Regions from separate parts of the Paracoccus seriniphilus genome, predicted to be linked through region 3. Evidence: riboswitches for the same ligand, from Rfam matches in the RefSeq annotation. Region 3 holds a riboswitch; each other region holds the start of a gene.

Region 1 (4,292 bases), 560 kb from region 3:
CATTCACGGCCGTGGCAAAGCGGGCATCGGTAAACCCAAGCTCGGTCAAGGCCTCGTCCAATGTTGTTGCGGCGACCTCATGCGGGGTGCCATTCACCATGATCTTCATCCATCACCTCGGGGATTTTGCCTTCAAGAACCAGATCGGCCACCATCCGCGCCATGGCGGGGGCAAGCAGGAAGCCGTGGCGGAACAGGCCGTTCACGAAGATCCTGTCTTCATGACGGCGGATGCGGGGCAGGTTGTCGGGGAATGCCGGGCGCGCATCGGCGCCCAGTTCCAGCACGGCGGCTTCGGCAAAGGCCGGGTCCAGGCTGTAGGCCGTGTTCAGCAGTTCCACGACCGAGCGCAGCGTCGCCGGGCCGCGATTCTCGCTTTCCAGCTGAGTCGCGCCCAGCATGTAGACGCCATCGCCGCGCGGCACGATGTAAATCGGGTGGCGCGGATGCAGCAATCTGACGGGGCGCGATATCTGGACCTCGGGCGCGCGCAACACCGCCATTTCCCCGCGCACGCCGCGCAGGTCGGTCAGGCGGTCCCCGGCGGCCAGCCCACGACAGTCAATGATCTGCCCGCGCGGTGCATCCGCCTGAACGGGCACCCCTTGGCTGGCCAGACTGCGGGTCAGGATGTCCAGCGCGTCACGCGGGCAGATATGTGATTCAGCCGAGAAATGCAGCGCGCGGGAAAAGCGCGGGGCAAGGGCGGGTTCGGCCCGACCCAACTCGTCGCGATCCAGCCAGCGATGGTTTTCGGTGCGCCGCGCAAAGCGGTCCAGCTCGGCCCGGTCGCGCCCCGGTGCCAGCACCAGTGATCCGCGGCGGGTGACGGGAACGCCTGCCGCCTGCCACCAGCCCTCGGCCTCGCGGCCCAGCCGGACGACGGGTTCCTCGGCGGTTTCGCCTTCGCAATCGGGGGCCAGCATGCCGCCGGCCCACCATGAACAGGCATGCTGTCCCGCCGGACCGGCGGGATCGACCAGTTGCACGGCGGCGCCGCGCCGGGTCAGTTCGGTTGCCACACAGAGGCCCGCGACCCCTGCGCCCAGAACGGTGAAAAGATTTTTCATGCCCAGACCTCGTGGAAATGATGCACCGGGCCATGGCCCTTGCCGATCTGCAGCCCGTCGGCCTGCGCAATTGCACGATGCAGCCAGTGATGGGCGTCATGCACGGCCTCGCCAAGCGATGCGCCCTTGCTCAGGCCCGCAGCGATCGCAGAAGACAGCGAACAGCCCGTGCCATGGGTGTTGGATGTGGCCAGCCGGGGCGAGGTGAAATGCTGCGGCGGTTCATCGCTGATCAGCCAGTCGGTACAATCCGCATCTGGGGAATGTCCGCCCTTCATCAGAACCGCACGCGCCCCCAGCCGCTTCAGCGCGGCACCCTGTTCGCAGATCTGGTTGGCCGATCTGGCCGATGGCTGGTCCAGCAGTTGCGCGGCCTCGGGCAGATTGGGGGTCAACAGGGTGGCGCGGGGCAGCAACTGGCCGATCAGCGCGCAGATGGCGTCGGATTCCAGCAACCTGTCGCCCGATTTTGCGACCATGACCGGGTCCAGCACCACGGGGCCGTCGAAATCGCGCAGTTCGGTCGCCACGGTCTGCACGATCCGGGCCGACCCCAGCATGCCGATTTTGACCGCATCCGCGCCAATGTCATCCAGAACCGAGCGAATCTGCCGGGCAACCATCTCGGGTGAGACCGCCTGCGCCGCCTGCACGCCCTGGGTGTTCTGGGCGGTGATGGCCGTGATCGCGGTCGCCGCATAGACCCCCAGTGCCGAAGCTGTCTTGATATCGGCCTGAATCCCGGCGCCTCCGCCGCTGTCGGATCCCGCGATGATCAGTAACCTTGCCGAGCCCTTCATGCCGTCCTCCGTTTTCGGGATGCGGCATGGGACAAAGAGATGTGGCGCGATCTGGGGCCACTCTGTCTCCGTTCCCTACGCCGGCATTGCCCGGATCAGGTTCGATGGGTTGGCACGCGGCCTCTCAGCCCCGACAAGCAGGGCACCCCAACGGAATGGCGCGACGATAGGACAGGGCGATGCGCCTGGCAAGAGCCTCAGCGCTGCAGAATCAGCAGATCGCTTTCAAAGCTGACGCGGGCGAATGTCCGCAGATAGGACATGCCCAGCAAGGAGCCGTCGAGATCACCATCGATGACCCAGGCCCGGACATTGCGGTCGAGGATATCGCCGATGGCCAGCTCGTCGATGGTCACGGGCGCGGTCTTGACCTGACCGTTGGCGGTCATGGCGGTGCCGATATAGGCCAGATCTCCGGTGTCGATACCGATGCGTCGCGCGTCTTCCGGGCCAAGGGCGATGGATGAGGCACCGGTATCGACGATGAATCGGACCGGGACGCCATTCAGCTGCGCGGTCAGGTGAAAATGCCCGTCCCGCGAGGCGGGGATCTCGATGCGCCCGCCACTGGTGACCATCTGTCGCTGACCGGACAGGCCGCCATTCATCCACAGTTCCGAGGCAAAGAACGCGCCGGCAAAGATCACGACCCACAGGCCCAACTGCCGCAACGCCTTGCTGCCGCGACCAGACAGTTCGAACAGCACTGCGCCGCCGATCACCACCAGAAGCACGATGTAATAGGCCAGCCGCATGCCGTCATCGGTCGCCATCAGAACAGCCCCGATCCCTTCAATCCGTCAAAGACGAACTGGACGGAAAGCGCGGCCAGCAACATGCCCAGCAGACGGGTGACGACCATGACACCGGTGCGCCCCAGAACCCGTGCCAGCGGGGTGGACAGGTGAAACAGCACCATCGCGATCAGCAGCACTGCCAGCATCACCAGATTGATCAGCAACAGATGCAGCCAGCCGCTGTCCTGTCCGCCCAGCAGAATCATCGTGGCCAATGCGCCCGGTCCGGCCAGCAGCGGCATGGCCAGCGGAAAGACCGAAGGGTCCTGCGCCTCGGGATCGGCGCTGCCCTGACCCTCGCGACGTTCGGTGCGCCTTTCGAACAGCATGTCGAGGGCGGTCAGGAACAGCAGCATGCCGCCTGCGACACGAAAGGCCGAGATCGAAATGCCGACGGCAGACAGGATCGCTTCGCCCGCAACACCGAACAGCATCAGAAGCACGGCGGCAATGACCACGGCGCGAAAGCCGATATGGCGGCGCTGCGCGGCATTCATTCCGGGGGTCAGCGCAATGAAGATCGGGGTCAGCCCGATCGGGTCGATGACCACGAACAGCGTGACGAATGCGGTGATGTAAAGCGACAGGTCCATGCCACCTTATCGCCCGCGTCGGATGCTCTGCCAAGCGCAGGAACCGAAAATAGAATGCGCCCGAACTCAATCGTGACCGATTCGGGCTTTGCAATCCTGCCTGCAAGGCCCTAAATCTGACCCGCGGGCGGAGGATCCGTCCGACAAGGGAGTTTCGTATGCTGAACAATATCGGCCTTCCCGGCCTTCTTCTGATCGCGGTTGTCGTGCTGGTCCTGTTCGGACGTGGCAAGATTTCGTCCCTCATGGGAGAAGTGGGCAAGGGTATCACGGCCTTCAAGAAAGGCGTCAAGGACGGCTCGGAAGAGATCGAAAAAGCCGTCGAGGACACCACGGATACGCCCGGTGAACAGGCGCGCGACGTGACGCCGAACAACACCGACCGCAGCTGATTCGGACGGGGCGCGGCACATCATGTTCGATATCGGCTGGACCGAGCTTTTGGTGATTGGCGTTGTGGCGCTGATCGTGGTCGGTCCCAAGGATCTGCCGCATCTGTTCCATTCGCTGGGGCGCTTTACCGCCAAGGCGCGGGGAATGGCGCGCGAATTCACCTCGGCGATGGAAGATGCCGCCAAGGGTTCTGGGCTGGATGAGGCCGCGGGCAGCTTGCGCGACATGAAATCGCTGACTTCGAAAAAGGCATTGGGGCTGGACGCGCTGGATCGCGCCGCAGAGCGTTTCGAGAAATGGGATCCCAAGGTTCCCGGCCCGAAAGAGACGGCCAAGCCGGATCCGGGCCTCGGGACCGGACCCTCCGGGGCCAAGGCTCCGGAAGAGGGCAAGACTGGCGCTTCTGCGCCAGCACCGGCTGCCCCTGCCACATCCGAAGCGACCCAGCCTGCGGGGGCGCGGCAGCTTCATGCCGTGCGGCGCAGTGACATGAAAGACGACTGACGTGACGGCAAAAACCGAACAGGACGATGATCTGGACGACAGCTCGGCCCCGCTGATCGAGCATCTGGCCGAACTGCGCACGCGCATCATCTGGTCGATGATCGCCTTCATGGTGGCAATGGTCCTGTGCTATAC
Region 2 (4,292 bases), 1.2 Mb from region 3:
AAAGACATGGACTTCCTGCTGGCGGGCGACGTGTTCACGCGCGACCAACTGGAGGGCTACATGGCCCTGAAATGGGAAGAAGTGTATGAATACGAACATACGCCCCATCCGGTCGAATATCAGCTGTACTACTCCTGCTGATCGCCGTTTCGAAGACAGTGGAAAGGGGCGCCGTTAGGTGCCCCTTTTCATTTCGGTTCCTTCACGCTGGCGTGCGGGACCATCACGAAAACGTATGGGGTGAAATATAATCCCGGGTTCCTGCGTATCGCCTGTCAGAGCCAACACGGTTCACGTCATCAGATACAAGGAGCCAATATCATGACCTTCAAGAGTTTTTCCGCTATCCTGACCGCCGTTGCCGTTCTGGGTGCTGCCCTTCCCGCCAATGCGGCCCGCCAGGCGCATGAACGCCCCGATTTCCCGGTCAGGGCCAAGGCCGAGATTACCCGTCAGGTTGCCGCTAAATCGGTCCTGATCGGCAAGGAGCTGGTGCGTCGCGACATTGACGGTGATCGGCTGATTACCGTGACCGTTTTCCCGTCCAGCGGGCTGATCGACCCTTCCAGCCGTGGTGACCGTTGACACATGACGGCATTTGCCGACGTGGAAACGAAGGGACGAAGAAACCGATCCCGTCACGAAAGACGCGCGAAAGCACTGCCTTCGCGCGTCTTTTCACATGTGTTCAGTGGCGGATCAGGCGGCTGGCTGTCCGGCCTGAATTGGAATGTCGTTCATTGCATGACGGTTGATCAGCTGCTTTTGCCGCGCACCCTTGGGAATGATACGGGCCGGTTGTGGCGCGTGCACGCGCGATTTCAGTTCCGGAAAGATCGAGAACAGCTCTTGGCGCGCCTCGAACTCCAGCGCGTGCAGGGCGGCGGGGCCGGTAAACAGGCTTTCCGTGGCACAGCCTTCGGCAATCAGGATCTCATGATCGTCGAACAGAAGGTGGACATAGGTAACGCTTTCGACCGCATCATCGATATAGACGCCGGGCAGGGGGCACAGGCGCACGGCAGAGATCAGAACCTCGTCCTGCCCGAACATCCGTTGGGCCACCTTGGAACGCACAAGCATGCGATGCTGACGCGACACGACCAGATCGCGATGGGGCAATCCCTCGCCCAGGGCACCGGCCGTGATCCGCACCGGGAAAAGCTTGTGATTGGATTTCAGTTCATCGCGATCGATCGTGCGGCGCGCAATCCAGCGGATCGTCTTGACGGTCTCATACCCGTTGGTTGTGGTCATCACCTGATCGCCGACCTTCAGGTCATCAATGAGAACGGCAGAGCCATCCGCCCCGGTCATCTGCGTTCCAAGCGTGAAACATACGGGCCCCAGATCGTCGCGAGAGACACCACCCTGGCCAAGGACAAATGTCGTGCTGACAAGTGTCGCATCCGTCAGGATCGAGCCGTCGGTAGGCGTGAAATAGGCAGTGCCATCCGCCATTCCAAAGGTGATTCCCGTGATGGTCTGTTCGCTGCCATCAGCCAGACGAACTGTCACCGTATCGCCGGGGAAACTGTTCGAGATCGGCTCACCATTGAGTTCGTCACCCGAGCTGCCGAGGATTTCATCATCGTCATTTTCGTCGGTAAGCGTGACGAGGCTGACGGTCAGGACCGTTCCTTCAGGCGGAGGCGCGTATGGATCAAGCGTCCAGACTTGCTCGTTGAAACTCGTCGGCATCGGGTAAAATCTCACTATCTGAAAAATATATTGAATAAACTTTACGACAGTCCGGGCCTGAATGGAAACGTTCTTTGGGATAGGTTCGCTGCGTGCTTTCCGGAGTGATCGATTCTTCGACAATGGTTGACAATAGCCGGCAGTTCGGAAATCTTGCGCCCTGTCAGGGGAGTCCCGCCGAAGGGACTGAGAGGCTGATTGGCAGGGCAACCTGCGGTGACGCGACCCTTTGAACCTGACCCAGTTGAGACTGGCGTAGGAAGACCGAGGGACGAATCGCGTTCCTTGGGCCGTTGCGGCCGATCATGGCCGTTACCGGTCGCTTTCTGCCTCATACATCATCTCGGGTCTTTTCGAGTTGTGCTTGAGGAGACGCGCATGAACGATCAAAGACCTATCCCGCAGATCACCACCGGCCCCTTGCCGGCCTCCCGCAAGGTCTGGCACGCAGGCGAGCTTCATCCCGACATTCGCGTGCCCATGCGTGAGATCGACCTGCATGTTTCGGCCATGGAGCCGCCGGTCACCGTCTATGACAGTTCCGGTCCCTATTCCGATCCCGAGGCGCAGATCGACATCAACAGGGGGCTGCCGCGCCTGCGCGAAAGCTGGATCATGGCGCGCGGTGATGTCGAACGCTACGAGGGGCGGCAGGTCAAGCCCGAGGACAATGGCTTTGTTTCGGGCGACCGGCTGACGCCTGAATTCCCGGTTCGCAATCAGCCATTGCGCGCCAGGAAGGGCAAGGCGGTCAGCCAGATGGCCTATGCCCGCGCCGGTATCGTGACGCCGGAAATGGAGTTCGTCGCAATCCGAGAAAATCTGGGCCGGCGTGCCGCCAAGGAGAAACTGGTGCGCGACGGACATGACTGGGGTGCATCCATTCCCGACCATGTGACGCCGGAATTCGTCCGTCAGGAAGTGGCCAGCGGGCGCGCGATCATTCCCGCCAATATCAACCACCCCGAAATCGAACCCATGGCGATCGGCCGCAATTTCCTGGTCAAGATCAACGCCAATATCGGCAATTCGGCGGTGACCTCCTCGATGGAAGAGGAAGTCGAAAAGATGGTCTGGGCCACGCGTTGGGGGGCCGATACCGTCATGGATCTGTCCACCGGGCGCAATATCCACAACATCCGCGACTGGATCATCCGCAACAGCCCGGTGCCGATCGGCACGGTGCCACTGTATCAGGCGCTGGAAAAGGTCGGCGGCGTGGCCGAGGATCTGTCCTGGGAGGTGTTCCGCGACACGCTGATCGAACAGGCCGAGCAGGGCGTGGATTATTTCACCATCCACGCTGGCGTGCGCCTGCCTTTCATCCATCTGACCGCCGAACGCGTGACCGGCATCGTCAGCCGTGGCGGTTCGATCATGGCGAAATGGTGCCTGCATCATCACCGCGAGAGCTTCCTTTACGAGCATTTCGACGAAATCTGCGACATCATGCGCGCCTATGATGTCAGCTTCAGCCTGGGTGACGGGTTGCGGCCTGGCTCGATTGCCGACGCCAATGACGCTGCCCAATTCGCCGAGCTGGAAACCCTTGGAGAGCTGACGCAGATCGCCTGGGCCAAGGATTGCCAGGTGATGATCGAAGGTCCGGGTCATGTGCCGATGCACAAGATCAAGGAGAACATGGACAAGCAGCTGACCCATTGCGGCGAGGCGCCTTTCTATACGCTTGGGCCGCTGACCACCGATATCGCGCCGGGCTATGACCATATCACCAGTGCCATCGGTGCGGCGATGATCGGTTGGTTCGGCACCGCGATGCTGTGCTATGTCACCCCCAAGGAACATCTGGGCCTGCCTGACCGCGACGACGTGAAAACCGGTGTGATCACCTATAAGATCGCCGCCCATGCGGCCGATCTGGCCAAGGGTCATCCGGCGGCGAAACTGCGCGATGACGCCCTGTCACGGGCCCGTTTCGAGTTCCGTTGGGAAGACCAGTTCAACCTGTCGCTCGACCCGGAAACGGCGCGCTCGTTCCACGATCAGACCCTGCCCAAGGAGGCGCACAAGGTGGCGCATTTCTGTTCCATGTGCGGCCCGAAGTTCTGCTCGATGAAGATCAGCCATGACATCCGTGCTGAGGCCCGCTCCAAGGGCATGGAAGAAATGGCCGAGAAATATCGCGACGGCGGAGATCTCTATATGCCGGTCGAGGGCTAGGCCCGCCAGGGCCGGTGCGGCGCAATCTGCCTGTGATTGTGCTGCACCGGTCACGAGAATGCGTGGCAAAGCCGTCACCCTCTGTATTCCCTGAGACGGTTTTTCCCGCTATCTCAATACTATGGATATTGCGCTTCTGATTTCGATAACGGCGTTGCTGTTTCTTGTCATCGCGGCGGCCGAGCCCTTGGCTGCGCGGCTGTCACTGCCCTATAGCGTGATCCTTGCATGTCTGGGCATTCTGATTGGCGCCGGCGCGATATTCTTTCTGCGGACCGATCTGACCGATGCGCTGAATCCTGTCGCCGAGGCGATACTGGCGCTGCCGATCCGCTCGAATGTCTTCCTTTACGTGTTCCTGCCGACCCTGCTGTTTCAGGCAACGTTGGGGATGAATGTCCGGCGGATGT
Region 3 (4,292 bases):
TCAGCTGGATCGGCGTGCCGGTGGTGCGACCCTCGAACACGCCCGACAGGATGCGCACCTGATCGGGTTCCTTGCGCTGGGTCGTGTGTTTCGACGTGCCGGGGCGCCGACGGTCCAGGAACTGCTGGATGAACTCTTCGCTCAGCGGCACGCCGGGCGGTGTCCCATCGACGGTCGCGCCAAGCGCAGGACCGTGGCTTTCTCCCCAGGTGGTGAACCGGAATTCGCGACCGAAAGTGTTATAGCTCATGCGGTATCTCCGGACAGGGATTTGAGTTCATAGATCAGTTCCAGCGCCTCGCGCGGGGACATTGCATCGGGATGCACGTCTTTCAACCGCGCGTCCAGAGGGCTGGCCTGACTTTTGGCGGGCTGGGCCACAGGGGGCGCGGCGCGAAACAGCGGCAGATCATCGATCAGGGCTGCCGGGCGCGAGGCCCCCTGGCGTTCACCAGATTCCAGCGCATCCAGAACTTCGCGCGCGCGCTCGACCACCGAAGCGGGCAGCCCGGCCAGCCGCGCCACCTGCACCCCATAACTGCGATCTGCCGCGCCCTTGCGCACCTCGTGCAGGAAGATCACATCGCCTTCCCATTCGCGCACGGCCACAGTCGCATTTTCAACCCCGTCCAGACGCGCGGAAAGGGCCGTCATCTCGTGGTAATGGGTGGCAAACAGGGCGCGACAACGATTGGCGGCGTGCAGATGCTCCATCACCGCCCAGGCAATGGACAGGCCATCCCAGGTCGCCGTGCCGCGCCCGATTTCATCCAGAATCACCAGAGCATGATCATCGGCCTGATTCAGGATCGCCGCGGTTTCCACCATCTCGACCATGAAGGTCGACCGCCCCCGTGCCAGATCATCGGCGGCCCCCACGCGGCTGAACAGCTGGCTGACCAGACCGATATGCGCGCGCCGGGCCGGCACGAAAGAGCCCGCCTGCGCCAGCACCGCGATCAGGGCGTTCTGGCGCAGGAAGGTCGATTTACCCGCCATGTTCGGACCGGTCAGCAGCCAGATTGCAGGTGTTTCCCCGCTGGTCAGGTCGCAGTCATTGGCCACGAAGCTTTCCGATTTGCGCTTCAGCGCACGTTCGACAACAGGGTGACGGCCACCCTCGATCTGAAAGGCACGGCTGTCATCCATCTGCGGACGCGTCCAGCCCTCACCTGCGGCAATATCGGCAAAGGCGGCTGTCAGGTCGATCTCGGCCAGCGCCCGCGCCGCTGTCCCGATCGGACCCGCCTGCGCCAGCACCGCCGAACGCAGCCGGGCGAATATCTCTCGCTCGGTCTCCAGTGCGCGGTCACGGGCATTGAGGATGCGTGTTTCCAGCTCGGACAGTTCCACGGTGGTAAAGCGGATCTGATTGGCCGTGGTCTGGCGATGGATGAAGGTCTCATTCAAGGGCGGCGCCAGCATCTTTTCAGCATGGGTGGCGGTCGTCTCGATGAAATAGCCCAGCACGTTGTTATGCTTGATCTTGAGGCTGCTGACCCCCGAGAGTTCCGCATATTGCGCCTGCATTCCCGCAATCACCGCGCGACCTTCGTCGCGCAGACGCCGGGTCTCGTCCAGATCCTCGTCAAAGCCCGGCGCAACGAAGCCGCCGTCGCGGGCCAGCAACGGCGGTTCGGCGACCAAGGCATCATCCAGAAGATCGATCAGTTCGTCATGGCCGGTCAGATCGGCGGCGGCCTCGCGCAGGATCTGCGCGGAATCCGGTGCCACCGTTTCGGCAATCAGCGCCCCCTGCGTCAGACCAGCGCGGATCGCAGCCAGATCACGCGGGCCGCCGCGCTCCAGCGCCAGACGTGACAGCGCACGGTCCATATCGGGCACGCGGCCAAGGGCCTCGCGCAGATCAGTGGCCAGCCGCCGATCCTCGACCAGTTGCGCCACGGCGTCCTGCCGGGCCTGTATCAGCGCCAGATCCCGCGACGGCGCACTGATGCGCCGCTCCAGCAAGCGTCCACCTGCTGCCGTCACCGTGCGGTCAATCGCCGTCAGCAGCGAACCTTCGCGGCCACCGGACAGGGCCTGCGTCAGCTCCAGATTGCGCCGGGTTGCCGCATCGATCTGCATCGCCCCTCCCGCGGATTCGCGGACCGGTGGGCGCATCAGCGGCAGTTTGCCCTTTTGAGTCATATCCAGGTAGTCGACGATCGCACCCATTGCCGACAGTTCGGCGCGTTCAAAGCTGCCAAAGCCGTCCAATGTTTCCACGCCGTAAAGCGCACAAAGCCTGCGCGCGCCGGCGGTGCTGTCAAAGGCGCCTGCAGGCAGATCGGTCAGTTGCGCGTCGGATTCGGCCGCCAGATCTTCCAGCCCCGATCCCTCGAGCGCCAGCAATTCGCGCGGTGCCAGCCGCGCCAGTTCCGGCGCAAGGCGCGACAGGGGACAGGGCATGACCTGAAATGCGCCGGTCGAAATGTCCACCCATGCCAGCGCTCCTTCCTCGCGGATCTGCGCGAAGGCTGCCAGAAAGTTGTGACGCCGCGCCTCCAGCAGGGTTTCCTCGGTCAGCGTGCCCGGCGTCACCAACCGCACGACATCGCGCGCCACGACCGATTTCGAGCCGCGCTTGCGGGCCTCGGCCGGGTCTTCCATCTGTTCCGCAATGGCAACGCGAAAGCCCTTGCGGATCAGGGTCAGCAGGTAACCTTCGGCCGCATGGACCGGCACGCCGCACATCGGGATCGGCTGTCCGCCATGCGTGCCTCTCTTGGTCAGGGCGATGTCCAGCGCGGCGGCGGCCTGCACTGCGTCATCAAAGAACATCTCGTAGAAATCGCCCATACGATAGAACAGAAGCGCGCCGGGGTTCGCCTCGCGGATCGCAAGATATTGCGCCATCATCGGGGTGGGCTGATCGCTCATGGGGGTCCTTCATCTGCGGTTAGAGGCGGTTCTAGCTGTCTGCGCCCGGCTTGAAAACCGCGCTTTCACCTTGCAGCATTCATCCGCCGCACTATGTTCATCGCATACCTCGGGGGGCCCGGCACCGGGCTGAGACGCGATTCGCGGACCCGTTGAACCTGATCCGGTTAGCGCCGGCGGAGGGAAGGTTTCGCTGTCCTTTCTTTCGCAATCAGAACCTGAAAGGAGGCCCGGCGATGTTGAAACCGACTGTCCTGACCCTTGCCCTGCTGACCGCCACGTCAGCAGCCGCGCAGGAAAAGCCCGTTCTGACCGTCTATGCCGGCGATTACATCGCCAGCGAATGGGGTCCCGGCCCGCAAATCGAGGAAGGTTTCGAATCCTTCTGCGAATGCGATCTGAAATTCGTCACTGGCGACATCCTGCCCCGCATCCTGATGGAGGGCGAGAAGACCGAGGCCGATATCGTCTTTGGCCTGAACACCGACGTCACCGCCCGCGCGCGTGCCTCGGGGCTGTTTGCGCCGCATGGTCAGGATGTGTCGAATCTGTCTCTGCCCGTCGCATGGCAGGATGACATCTTTCTGCCCTATAACTGGGGTGAAACCGCCTTCATTTATGACGACACGCGTCTTGAAAACCCGCCCGCAAGCTTCGAAGAGCTGCTGGCAGCGCCTGACGACCTGAAGATCGTCCTGCAGGACCCACGTTCCTCGATTTCAGGGCTGGCACTGCTGCTGTGGGTCAAGGCCATCTATGGTGACGACGCCGCGCAGGCCTGGGAAAGGCTGGCGCCCAAGGTGCTGACCGTGACCAAGGGCTGGTCGGAAAGCTATGGCATGTTCACCGAGGGCGAGGCCGATATGGTTCTGTCCTACACGACATCGCCCGCCTATCATATTGCCGCCGAAGACGATCAAAGCAAACATGCCGCGATCTTTCCCGAAGGGCATTACTTCATGGCCGAACTGGCCGCGCAGCTTGCCTCGACCGATCAGCCGGAACTGGCTCAGAGCTTCATGGACTGGATCCTGACGCCCGATTTCCAGAAAACCATTCCGCTGGCCAACTGGTCCCTGCCCGCCAAGCTGGATCAGGACGCATGGCCCGAGGTGATGCGCAACCTTCCGCGCCCCGAAAAGACCCTTTTCTATAGCGAAGACGAGGCAGAAGAGCTGCGCAAACCGGCGCTGGATGAATGGCTGCAGGCATTTTCGCGGTAAGGCGCGATGCCGGGGGAATCGCGGTCGCTTCGGGGCTGGCCGCGCTGATCCTGGGCACGCTGGCCGCAGTTGCATGGCAGGCCAGGGGTCTGTCGGCACTGCAGATATGGGATTGGCGCGCCGTCTGGTTCACGATCTGGCAGGCAGCCCTGTCGGCGGCGCTGTCCGCCATTCTGGCGGTGCCGG
Region 4 (4,292 bases), on a different replicon from region 3:
CACACGTATCCAGTCTGGTATGGTCCGAAAGCAAAGGCCGCCCAGAGAGGGCGGCCTGCTCAATTCAAAACGGTTGCGGGGCTGGCGTCAGTTGATCATCCAGCTTTGGTCATACCAGTCGGAAACATCTCCCGGCCATGTCAGAACATCGCCATCGCTGTCCTTCAGAACGCCGCTGTCGAACAGGAAGTGCGCCATGTTTGCAAAGCGTTCGCCGTCGATCTTGCCCACCGGCGTGTCCCCGTCGCGCAGATAGCCGCCAGCCGCAATGGCGACCATCGAGGCATGGACCAGCGCCTGATTGGGAAAATCGCCCGACTGGATCAGGATCTGCGCGGCGGCGCGGGGATGGTCGGCGGCCCATTCATAGCCTTTCTGGGTTGCCAGCATGAAATCGCGCACCATGTCCGGGTGTTCGGCCAGAACCTCGCTACGGGTGCCGATATAGCCGTTCTGCTGGTCGGGAATGCCATAGTCGGCATAGGTGAAGGATGACTGTTTGCGGCCCAGAAGCTCGCCGTTGACGCCCTCCCATGTGGCGACTTCCAGCGTGAAATCCACCGCGCCAGAGGCCAGCGCTTCATAGGCGCCGGTGCCAAGCGTGACCGTGTCCCAGACCGGTTCCCCGCCATCATTTGCGATCATCGTGCCGATCAGCGCGGCTTCCCATGCGCTGCCGAAACCGGCATAGGTCTTGCCCGACAGATCGGCGGGGCGGGTGATTTCGGTATTGTCGCTGTTATAGACGAGCCGCCCGTTTTCGTGCTGCATCGTCGCCCAAAGCGCAACCAGATCGGCATCGGCGGCCTTGGCACTCATGAAACCCAGCGAGGTCAGATAGGCGAAATCTGTCGCACCCGCCGCCAGCAGTGCCGAAGAACTGGTGTCGGAATAGGGCAGAATCTCGACATCCAGCCCGGCGTCTTCGTAGAATCCACGATCCTGCGCGACGACAAGGCCGATATGATTGGTGTTCAGCGTCCAGTCCAACGCGATGGTCACCGGCGTTTCGGCCAGGGCCGACAGGGGCGCGATCAGGGTCGCGGCAAATATAAGAGGGCGGATCAAGTCGTGGTCTCCTTCAGCAGCAGGGATTTCAATCGGTCACGCAGGGGCGCAAGCGTTGCTTCGTCGCGTTGGTCGCGCGGGGTGGTTACCGGGATATCGGCAATGATGCGGCCGGGACCGGATGACATGACGATGATCCGGTCTGCCAGCGTCGCGGCCTCATGCAGATCATGCGTGACCAGCAGAACTCCGCGCGGGCGTTCGTGCAATCTTTGCAGCAGCCAGTCCTGCATGCGCAGGCGGGTCACGGCGTCCAGCGCCGAGAACGGCTCGTCCAGCAGGATGAAGCGGCCTTCCTGAACGACGGTGCGCAGGAAGGCTGCGCGTTGGCGCATTCCGCCGGACAACTGAGCGGGGAACATCTGCTCGCAGCCTTCCAGACCGAAGGTTGCAAAAAGCGGGGCCACTTGCTGGCGGGCATGATCGCGCGAAAGTCCGGCAATTTCCAGCCCGATGGCCGCATTCTGGATGATGGTCAGCCATGGAAACAGCGCATCGCTTTGCGGTTGATAGCACAGGGCCGGATGCGGGCGTGTCACGGGGACGCCATCCAGAAGCAACTGTCCACTTTCCTGCATGGCATCGGGCAGGATGCCGGCCAGCCATTTCAGCACCGAGGTCTTGCCGCAGCCCGAGGGGCCGATCAGCGCGGTCATGGTCCCGTCGGCCAGCGAAAGCGACAGCTCTGACAGCAATTCGCGTTCTCTGGTGCGGATCGACAGCTTGCGGATCTCAAGCATGGCTGCGGGCCTCTGGCCCCTTGGCGGTCAGCCGGTCTATCAGCCGCAGCACGCCCAGCAGGGTCAGGGTCAGGCAGGCCGATACGACCACTGCGGCCAACACCAGATCGGCCCGGAAATTGTTCTTGGCCGACAGGATATAGATGCCCAGCCCGCGCCGTGCCCCGGCATATTCGGCAAAGATCGTCGCGACGATCGCATAGGTGGCCGAAATCCGCAGGCCCGCCAGAAATGCCGCACGCGCCGAGGGAAGCGTGGCGCGGCGAAATACGCTCCAGCGGCCCGCGCCCATAGACCCCAGCAATTCACGGAAAGCAGGCGGGGTTTGACGATAGCCCGACAACAGGCTGAGCAGCATCGGAAAGAAAGTGACAAGGATCACCAGCAGGACCTTGGGCAGCAGGCCAAAGCCGAACCACAGGATCATCAGCGGCGCCAGCGCGACCAGCGGCACGGTCTGGCTGGCCACGAACAGCGGCATCAGCCCTCGTTCGGCCCAGCCATTGAAATGCAGCAGCACCGAGGTGACAAAGGCAAAGCCCACCGACAGCGAAAAACCCAGCGTCGCCACCGCCAGCGTCACACCGGCATGCATGCCGATCTCGGCGCGGTTCTGCATCAGCGCCCGGAATACCCCGGAAGGCGGCGGCAGGATCAGCGGCGAGACATCCGCCATGTGGCAATAGACCTCCCATCCCGCCAGCAGCAGGACGGCAAGGATCAAGGTCGGCAGGACGCGGGTCAGCATGAGGCTTTCCTTGCGCTGCAGCCTCAATCTTTGCTGGGGCTGTTGGCCGAGGCGGTCAGATCGATGGTCACATGTCCCTCGGCTGGACCAAAGCGCAGGAATGCCTGCCGCAGCGTTTCGAAGACCGCGCCGGCATCGCCGCGCAGGCGGGTGCAGAAGTTCTTGGAACGCAGGAAGGTGCCCGAGGATTTCAGGAACTCGATGCAGCCGTAGATTTCGTCCATATGCCGATCCTGGCCCAGCACATACAGGGAAAACTGCACATCGATCTGCACGCCCATATCCGGGGCTTCAGCCACGGCCTCTTGTGCCTGAAGCTGTCGCTGCGCCAGCGGTGTATTCTGGGCTATGGCCAGAATGTCGCAACGGCAGGATGGATCATCGGGTTCACCGGGGCAGCCGCGCGACAGGGTGACATGCATGGTCGAATGGGCAGGATTGCGTGCCGTCGTCGCGAACAGGTCGCGGATCGCATCAATCAGCGGACCGGGCGCGCCGACCATCAGCGTGGACATGTCATCAGTCTCGATGCGCAGATCGTCACGATAGGGGTCCAGGGCCTTCAGCCCGGACATGATGACCTGAACGAAATCCGAGGTCATCGGATAAAGAGACACTTGTGCGCCAATGAACATGCGATCCTCGCTCCGCCGGCATTACCCGGATCAGCTGTGAAGGGTTCGCGCTGCAATGCGCATCTCAGCCCCGCTGTGAGCACCCCCGTTTATGGCGCGCAACATCGGGCAATGGCATGCTGCTGTCAAGCGTCCGGGCGGCGTCGAAACGCGAAGCCGTGCCGAAATGGCGATCCCGGCAAATATTGCGAGATTGCGCGGCGCAGCGATGGCGGTTTCCGCTCTTCCTGCAGATAGGGCAATATCCTGAATATTGCGGCGCTGGCGTCGCGCATCAACTTGATCTGCTCTTTCTCGGTCGGAAAGGGATCCTTGGCACCTTCGCTCAGATCGGACAGATCGAACAGCGCCTCCAGATCGGGTCGGAACCGGCGTCGCAGGGCTTCGATCTGATCGGCGTGCTGCGACACGATCCAGCGGCGTCTGTCCAGATGATAGACATCGCGCGATCTGGAAATTCCTGCCGGCGCCAGTTTCTGGGCCGCGCTCGTGATCGCCGGAGCGGTCAGCTGCAGTTGTCGGACGGCCAGCCCGGACATCTGGCTGAAGGCCAGCGAAAAGGAAGTATTGGCGGGCTCGGCCGGCGTGATCAGATCGGCGGTTTCGGTGATGCCAAGGACATTGAGAAAGTCATCAACAGCATTGCCATTCAGCAGGTGACAAGGGTCATAGGGGCGCAGGATGATGCTCTGCTCTCCGAAACTGTCCGCATATTCGTCGATGATCTGGCTGTGCAGCAGCCTGGCGTGATGCTGACGCAGAAATTGTCGGGCCGTGGATGTTGTGGCATCGGCCTTGACCCGCTGTTTGAACAGGCTCTCGACGTAAAGATCGGGGCGTCTGAGATAGACCACGATCCTGGTTTGATCCTGCAAGGGTTCGGGCAGGATGTCATGCAGGCGTGTCGCCACGCCGGGCTGAGAGAGCAATTCGCCGCTGAGGATGGCATCGCGACACCGGGATCGTGCCAGTTCCCTGTGCAGTTCGCGGCCGAAACGCGCGCCATCCCCCGACAGCAGCATGGCCGCCACCGGATTGTGGTGGATGCGCATGTCAGCCGGCTTCTGGCGGCCCGCATGCAGATAGCGCAGCGAGTGCTTT

What was found. Region 3 has a riboswitch for thiamine pyrophosphate ahead of JHW44_RS13390 (thiamine ABC transporter substrate-binding protein). Riboswitches for the same ligand answer to the same signal wherever they lie in the genome.
Region 1: linked by a shared signal. The riboswitch ahead of thiD (bifunctional hydroxymethylpyrimidine kinase/phosphomethylpyrimidine kinase) and the one ahead of JHW44_RS13390 (thiamine ABC transporter substrate-binding protein) in region 3 are both predicted to bind thiamine pyrophosphate.
Region 2: linked by a shared signal. The riboswitch ahead of thiC (phosphomethylpyrimidine synthase ThiC) and the one ahead of JHW44_RS13390 (thiamine ABC transporter substrate-binding protein) in region 3 are both predicted to bind thiamine pyrophosphate.
Region 4: linked by a shared signal. The riboswitch ahead of JHW44_RS19090 (YkoF family thiamine/hydroxymethylpyrimidine-binding protein) and the one ahead of JHW44_RS13390 (thiamine ABC transporter substrate-binding protein) in region 3 are both predicted to bind thiamine pyrophosphate.

What each region holds. Positions count from the first base shown of each region.
Region 1 covers NZ_CP067129.1:2,175,373-2,179,664, reverse strand. The annotation lists gene thiS (sulfur carrier protein ThiS) at 1-100, opposite strand, end outside; gene JHW44_RS10660 (FAD-dependent oxidoreductase) at 78-1,070, opposite strand; gene thiD (bifunctional hydroxymethylpyrimidine kinase/phosphomethylpyrimidine kinase) at 1,067-1,870, opposite strand; TPP riboswitch at 1,926-2,030, opposite strand; gene JHW44_RS10650 (retropepsin-like aspartic protease family protein) at 2,068-2,643, opposite strand; gene JHW44_RS10645 (MarC family protein) at 2,643-3,260, opposite strand; gene JHW44_RS10640 (twin-arginine translocase TatA/TatE family subunit) at 3,419-3,652, shown strand; gene tatB (Sec-independent protein translocase protein TatB) at 3,675-4,157, shown strand; gene tatC (twin-arginine translocase subunit TatC) at 4,159-4,292, shown strand, end outside.
Region 2 covers NZ_CP067129.1:1,150,484-1,154,775, forward strand. The annotation lists gene glnA (type I glutamate--ammonia ligase) at 1-141, shown strand, start outside; gene JHW44_RS05690 (hypothetical protein) at 322-585, shown strand; gene JHW44_RS05695 (Hint domain-containing protein) at 700-1,701, opposite strand; TPP riboswitch at 1,857-1,980, shown strand; gene thiC (phosphomethylpyrimidine synthase ThiC) at 2,080-3,882, shown strand; gene JHW44_RS05705 (cation:proton antiporter) at 4,004-4,292, shown strand, end outside.
Region 3 covers NZ_CP067129.1:2,733,147-2,737,438, forward strand. The annotation lists gene aroC (chorismate synthase) at 1-250, opposite strand, end outside; gene mutS (DNA mismatch repair protein MutS) at 247-2,883, opposite strand; TPP riboswitch at 2,984-3,085, shown strand; gene JHW44_RS13390 (thiamine ABC transporter substrate-binding protein) at 3,120-4,106, shown strand; gene JHW44_RS13395 (ABC transporter permease family protein) at 4,082-4,292, shown strand, end outside.
Region 4 covers NZ_CP067132.1:134,899-139,190, reverse strand. The annotation lists gene JHW44_RS19105 (ABC transporter substrate-binding protein) at 88-1,068, opposite strand; gene JHW44_RS19100 (ABC transporter ATP-binding protein) at 1,065-1,808, opposite strand; gene JHW44_RS19095 (ABC transporter permease) at 1,801-2,556, opposite strand; gene JHW44_RS19090 (YkoF family thiamine/hydroxymethylpyrimidine-binding protein) at 2,580-3,191, opposite strand; TPP riboswitch at 3,182-3,288, opposite strand; gene JHW44_RS19085 (hypothetical protein) at 3,317-4,292, opposite strand, start outside.